DNA from 2 places in the Enterococcus gallinarum genome. Region 2 is predicted to be linked to the other one. Evidence: predicted binding sites of a transcription regulator. Region 2 holds the regulator's gene; the other holds the start of a gene.
What was found. Region 2 encodes CtsR, which represses protease genes until heat stress. Its sites were predicted from a motif close to TTGGTCAAAAAAGGTCAAANA; they were not measured.
Positions count from the first base shown of each region.

Region 1: a site for CtsR is predicted at 1,909-1,929, ahead of HED61_RS12105 (ATP-dependent Clp protease ATP-binding subunit). Genes of this name have one in related genera too.

Region 1 covers NZ_CP050816.1:2,443,729-2,447,277, reverse strand. Annotated here, with positions in the region: gene HED61_RS12105 (ATP-dependent Clp protease ATP-binding subunit) at 1-1,794, opposite strand, end outside; gene HED61_RS12100 (hypothetical protein) at 2,045-2,227, shown strand; gene HED61_RS12095 (phosphocarrier protein HPr) at 2,399-2,665, shown strand; gene ptsP (phosphoenolpyruvate--protein phosphotransferase) at 2,665-3,549, shown strand, end outside.
Region 2 covers NZ_CP050816.1:644,510-648,058, forward strand. Annotated here, with positions in the region: gene pknB (Stk1 family PASTA domain-containing Ser/Thr kinase) at 1-1,007, shown strand, start outside; gene HED61_RS03125 (CtsR family transcriptional regulator) at 1,247-1,714, shown strand; gene HED61_RS03130 (ATP-dependent Clp protease ATP-binding subunit) at 1,720-3,549, shown strand, end outside.

The sequences.
Region 1 (3,549 bases), 1.6 Mb from region 2:
TACTTTTCCAGTGCCGGCATTACTTGTCATGATGATCAATGTGTCTTTGAAGCTGACCGTGCGTCCTTGAGCATCAGTTAAACGACCGTCATCCAAGATTTGCAAAAACATATGCAGAACATCAGGATGAGCTTTTTCGATTTCATCTAAAAGAATTAAGCTATAAGGGTTACAACGGACTTTTTCCGTTAACTGTCCAGCTTCTTCATAACCAACATAACCAGGAGGAGAACCAATCAGTTTGGAGACACTGTGTTTTTCCATGTATTCTGACATGTCAAAACGAATCATTGATTCTTCAGAGCCAAACATTTCATAGGCAAGCTGTTTAGCAAGTTCTGTTTTACCAACACCAGTTGGTCCGACAAAAAGGAACGAACCGATCGGACGGCTTTGTTTTCCTAATCCCACACGATTACGACGGATCGCTTTAGCAACTTTATCGATTGCTTCATCTTGTCCGATTACATGCGATTTCAGATCTTGAGCTAAGTTTTTCAACTGAGTTTGTTCTTTTTCTTTGAGTTCGCCAACCGGAATGCCCGTCCGTTCTTCAACGATTTGCTCCATATCCTTTTCGGTGATCACGGGTGTTTCTTCTTCACTGATTTGACGTTCTTTCATTTTTTGCAGCTTATTGATTTGATCTCGGTAGTAAGCAGCTTTTTCAAAGTCTTCTTCTCTAGAAGCAGCTTGTTTTTGTTCTTCTGCTTCTTGCAATTTCTTGTCGATTGTTTTCGGATCAACAATTTGAATAGTCAGATTTTTTTTCGAGCCGGTCTCATCCAGAAGATCGATTGCTTTATCAGGCAAGAAACGGTCTTGGATGTAGCGATTGGAAAGGGTAGCAGCAGCTTTGATTGCCTCATCCGTATATCTTACATGATGGTAATCTTCATATCGAGGCTGTAATCCTTTCAAAATACTGATGGTTTCTTCTACAGAAGGTTCATCGACTCGGACAGGTTGCAAACGACGTTCTAATGCTGCATCTTTTTCAATGATGCGATATTCGTTCAATGTCGTTGCGCCGACCATTTGTAATTCGCCGCGAGCCAATGCTGGTTTCAGAATGTTTCCAGCGTCCATGTTGCCATCACCAGCAGCCCCTGCGCCCACGATCTCATGGACTTCATCAATGAATAAGATGACATTTTCGGCTTGTTTGATTTCTTCAATCAATTTTTGGATCCGCTCTTCAAATTGTCCGCGAATACCCGTTCCTTGAACCAGTGACGCAACATCTAAGCGAATCACTTCTTTATCCATTAGTTTTTGAGGAACGTCACCGTCGACAATTTTTTGTGCCAGACCTTCCACGACAGCGGTTTTACCTACACCAGGCTCACCAATCAATACAGGATTGTTTTTCGTTCGGCGATTCAAGATCTCGATCACCCGACGAATTTCATCGTCACGTCCTACGACTGGATCGATCCCGCCGTCTCGAGCTTGTTGTGTGATATTGATGCCGTATTCGCCTAAAAGACCAGAAGGTGCTTGGCCATTGCGCGGAGGTTGTCCGCCGATTATGCCGTTTCCTCCAGTTTGAGTTGGAGGCGTTTGTTCATAAGGTGAATTTCCTTGTTGCATTTGGCGAGACATTTGTCGAAAAAGGTCATCAAGATTTCCGAAGCCGAAGGGATCCTGAGCCATCATATTTGTTGGATTTCCAGATTGTGCTTTTAATTTTTGGTAACAACTTTGACAATAATCGAGTTGTTTTCTTTGACCATTGACATTGGCATAAAGATGAATAGAAGCTTCATTTTTACCGCAGTTTTGACAAAGCATATGTTCACGACCTTTCTTATCATTTGCTCATCTATCATTCTACCGCGATTTTTACTCATGGTAAAAAGATACACTTGCAGATTCGGTGAATAATTGTCAGCAGCGTCAAAAATTTCATTGACCTTTACTGACCATAACTTTATTATACAATTTTTTTTTCAGACTGCAAGGATTTCAGCTTTGATGACGGAAACAACTTTTCCCTGAAAAAAGAATCGTTTATAATGGAGAAGATGAAGAGGTGATAGAGATGAATGAAAATCGATTTGCTGAACAAATTGAACAGTTGCGCTCTGGAGAAATCGACGAATTGCTGGTAGAACAATCCGAATTTCTGCTATTTCGAGAAGCATGGTTAAAATTGGAAGACCGCATGAAATTTGTCGGCGAGGCTGGCTTGAATGGCAAGATCATCTATCGGTACCAACCATAAAAACAAATATAGGTTCATTTCAGTCGTTTTCTTAAGAGAAAACGGTTGTCTATCAGAGAAAAAAATGGTAATCTTAACAGTTGAAAGGGCGTTTTTTTGAGTCTGACAATTGACTGAGTCAAAAAAAGCCTTCACCACAAAAAAACCGTATCATAAAGGAGATTGATCAATATGGAAAAGAAAGATTTTCACGTAGTTGCTGAGACAGGGATTCACGCACGTCCAGCTACTTTATTAGTACAAACAGCAAGCAAATTCAACTCTGATATCAACTTGGAGTACAAAGGTAAATCAGTAAACCTTAAATCAATCATGGGCGTTATGTCTCTAGGTGTTGGTCAAGGTTCTGACGTTACAATCACTGCTGAAGGTGCTGACGAAGCAGATGCAATCGCTGCAATCGTTGAAACAATGAAAAAAGAAGGTTTGTCTGAATAATGGTTGAGATGCTAAAAGGAATTGCTGCTAGTGATGGTGTAGCCGTTGCCAAAGCCTACCTGTTAGTACAACCTGATTTATCTTTTTCAAAAGTAAATGTTGAAGATACGGCAGCAGAAGAAGCTCGTTTAGATGAAGCACTAGCAAAGTCAACAGCGGAATTGCAACAAATCCGTGACAAAGCAGCGCAATCTTTAGGCGAGGCAGAAGCACAAGTATTTGATGCTCATTTAATGGTTCTGTCAGATCCTGAAATGATCGGACAAATCAAACAAAACATGGCAGATAACAAAGTCAATGCAGAAGCTGCATTGAAAGAAGTCACTGACATGTATATCGGCATGTTTGAAGCAATGGATGACAATGCATACATGCAAGAACGTGCAGCGGACATCAAAGACGTTGCGAAACGTATCTTGGCACATTTGCTAAATGTGACGTTGCCAAATCCTTCAATGATCAACGAAGAAGTTGTTATCGTTGCTCACGATTTGACACCAAGTGATACTGCGCAATTAGACCGCAACTTCGTTAAAGCTTTTGTAACTGATATCGGGGGACGTACCTCTCACTCAGCAATCATGGCTCGATCTCTTGAAATTCCTGCAATCGTAGGATCAAAAGAAATCACAGCTAAGGTGAATGCTGGTGATATTCTGGCAGTTAACGGAATCTTAGGAGATGTTATCATCAATCCTACTGAAGACCAAGCTGCTGAATTTATTGAAGCAGGGAAAGCTTACGCGGAACAAAAAGCAGAATGGGAAAAATTGAAAGATGCTCAAACCGTTACAGCTGACGGCAAGCACTTTGAATTAGCTGCAAATATCGGAACGCCTAAAGATCTTGAAGGTGTTCACAACAATGGTGCAGAAGCTGTCGGT
Region 2 (3,549 bases):
AGAAGCGGAAGAAATGGTGGCTGATCCTGCCAATACTAGTTATTGCAGCGCTGCTGGTCATTGGCGGCTATTTTGTTTTTGGCGGAGGGCGCGGCGATGTTGAGATCCCTAAAGTCAGCGGAGACACAGAGACCGTTGCTCGAGAAAAGCTGGAAGCAGCAGGATTAAAAGTTGCTGATGAAACCGAAGAAATTGCTGACGATGAGATTGAAGAAGGCAATGTCGTTAAAACGGATCCACAAGAAGGAACCGAAGTCAAAAAAAATAGCGAGATCACTTTGTATATCAGCTCAGGGACTGAAAAAATCACCTTAAAAAACTATGAAGAGAAAAATTTTGAAGATGTAAAAGCCGAGTTGATCAAGTTAGGTTTTTCAGAAGACCAAATCAAAGAAGAGACCAAATCCAGTGATGCTATCGGAGAAGGTCTGATCATTAGCCAATCACCAGATGTCGGCGAGAAAGTTTCTCCGAAAGAGGATGACATTACTTTTGTAGTCAGCACGGGACCTGAATCGTTTGCAATGGAAGACTATTATGGTCAAAGAATCGAAGATGTACGGGCGGCATTGACCTCAAAAGGAGTTCCAACCGAAAATATTTATGAACAATCAGCGCCAAGCGATGAACCGGTGGGGACTGTCATTAATCAAGCGCCAGGAGCAGGAGAATCAGTCATTACCTCTCAAACTGTTATCACGCTGACAGTCAGCAGCGGTCAAGAGATGGTTAATGTGCCACGAATCATTGGACAGAGTCGAAATGATGCTGTAGCAGCACTAAATGAGGCTGGGTTAAAATATTCGATCAAAGAAGAATCGGGCTACAATGATTCTGTTCCGGCTGGAGAAGTCACAGATGTTTCGCCAGGTGAAGGGACTTCGGTGGCTGTTGGTTCTTCAGTAAATGTTACTATTTCTAAAGGACCAAAACCAGAGTCCTCTACGAGTGAATCCTCCGCTAGCAGTGAATCAACAAGTACGAGTTCAACGAGCTCTGAAGATTAATCAATAGCTGAAAAAACTATCCGAATGATTTTTAAGTTTACTCTATAGGTCGCAGTGAGATGGCAACCAAAGACTGTAGAAGTAACCACTTGAAGATGCGGATAGTTTTTTTGTGATGCGAAAAAAGAGCTAGCTGTTTAAGTTTCTTTTAGTAATTCCGCATCTCTAGGCGTACATCTTTTCAAGTTTTCAAAAATTGGGTATAATGAAGGTCAGAATTAGTCAAGGGAGGGAATGAATTGAATCATCATAACACTTCCGATTTGATTGAGGCATATTTGAAGAAAATTCTTGAAGACAGCGAAACAATCGAGATTCGCCGAGCTGAAATGGCGAATTTATTCAATTGTGTGCCTTCACAAATAAATTATGTGATCAATACCCGTTTCACTATTCAAAGAGGGTATACTGTTGAAAGCAAACGTGGAGGCGGAGGATATATCCGTATCGAAAAAGTAAAGATCACGGATAACCACCACTACCTTGAAGAAATGAATCAATTATTTGATGAAACCATCTCGGAAAAAGATGCTTATGCAATAATCCAAAAACTTTATGAGGAAGGAATCCTGTCGAAGCGTGAGGGCAATTTATTGTTGACCGTCATTGCGAAGTCAGTATTAGGACGTTCTCCTTATGAAAATCGAACACGAGCAGACTTGCTCCATGCAATTTTAGAACGTTTAAGTTATGAAGACAGGAAGTGAATGAGATGGATGAACTATTTACACAACGAGCGAAAGCTGTGCTGACGATCGCACAGGAAGAAGCAAAGTACTTTAAACATCAGTCCGTAGGTTCAGAACACATCTTGCTTGCCTTAGTCATTGAACAAAATGGCATTGCCGGCAAAACGTTACGGGAAATGAATATCACTGAAAATGATATTCGCGAAGAAATCGAGCATTTAACAGGTTACGGAACTGTTCGCCAATATCCAGAGAATGCCTATCTAGCCTATTCCCCACGAGCGAAGCAAACATTTGTTTACGCTGGAGATGAAGCTAAGCGTTTAGGCGCTCTTCAAATCGGCACAGAGCATCTTTTGTTAGGATTGCTTCGGGATGAAGATATTTTAGCCTCAAGAATCATGTTGAACTTAGGTTTGAGTTTGGCTAAAATGCGGCAGTTATTAAAGAAAAAAATGGGTATCAATGACACAAAAAATGCCGGTGGTGCGGGTCGTCGTCGTCCTCAAGGAAAAGCACAAGGAACGCCGACGCTGGACTCACTAGCTCGAGATTTAACAAAATTGGCAAGAGATAAACGCTTAGATCCAGTAGTGGGTCGAGCAAAAGAAGTGAAACGATTGATTCAAATCCTAAGCCGCCGGACCAAAAACAACCCTGTTTTAGTAGGGGAACCGGGGGTTGGTAAAACAGCTATTGCTGAAGGATTGGCACAAAAAATCATTCACGGTGAAGTACCAGAAGATATGCAGAACAAACGCTTAATGATGTTAGATATGGGTGCTTTAGTAGCTGGCACGAAATATCGCGGTGAGTTTGAAGATCGAATGAAGAAAATCATCGACGAAATTTACCAAGATGGACAGATCATTTTATTTATTGATGAGCTGCATACACTGATTGGTGCTGGTGGTGCGGAAGGTGCTATCGATGCATCGAATATATTAAAACCTGCATTAGCCCGCGGAGAATTACAAACAATTGGTGCTACGACCTTAGATGAATATCAAAAGTATATCGAAAAAGATTCTGCATTGGAAAGACGGTTTGCCCGTGTTCAAGTGGATGAGCCAACGCCAGAAGAAGCAGAAGAAATTTTACGAGGATTACGTCCCCGTTATGAAGAGCATCACGGCGTAGAGATTTCAGATGATGCCCTGCATGCCGCTGTCCAATTGTCGGTACGCTATATCAATTCACGGCAGTTGCCGGACAAAGCCATTGACTTGATGGACGAATCGGCAGCAAAAGTGCGCTTGGATAAAACAGACGAAAGTTCTGAGTTGGCCGATTTGCAAAATGAAATCGCCAATCTGATTGAAGAAAAAGAAGCAGCGATTCGCCAACAAGATTTTGAAGCCGCAGCTCGTTTGCGCATCAAAGAGAAGAAATTGACCCAGCAGTTGACTGAAGTTGCGTTCATGGAAGTGAAAGAAGCTTCTGGCTACGCAGACAGTGTCACAGGCGAAGATGTTGCGGCAGTCGTGTCGCAATGGACGGGCGTTCCTTTACAGCAAATGGAGAAAAAAGAAAGTGAACGGCTTCTCGATCTAGAAAAAATCCTGCATCAGCGAGTTGTTGGTCAAGAAGAAGCTGTGAAAGCAGTCGCACGTTCGATTCGTCGAGCACGTAGTGGTCTAAAAGATCCGAATCGTCCAATTGGTTCATTCATGTTCCTAGGTCCTACGGGTGTCGGAAAAACAGAGCTGGCAAAAGCCTTGGCAGAAGCAATGTTTGGCAGTGAGGATTCACTCGTTCGTGTGGATATGTCTGAGTTTATGGAGAAATACAGTACAAGTCGTTTGATTGGCTCCCCTCCTGGTTATGTTGGTTACGATGAGGGTGGACAATTA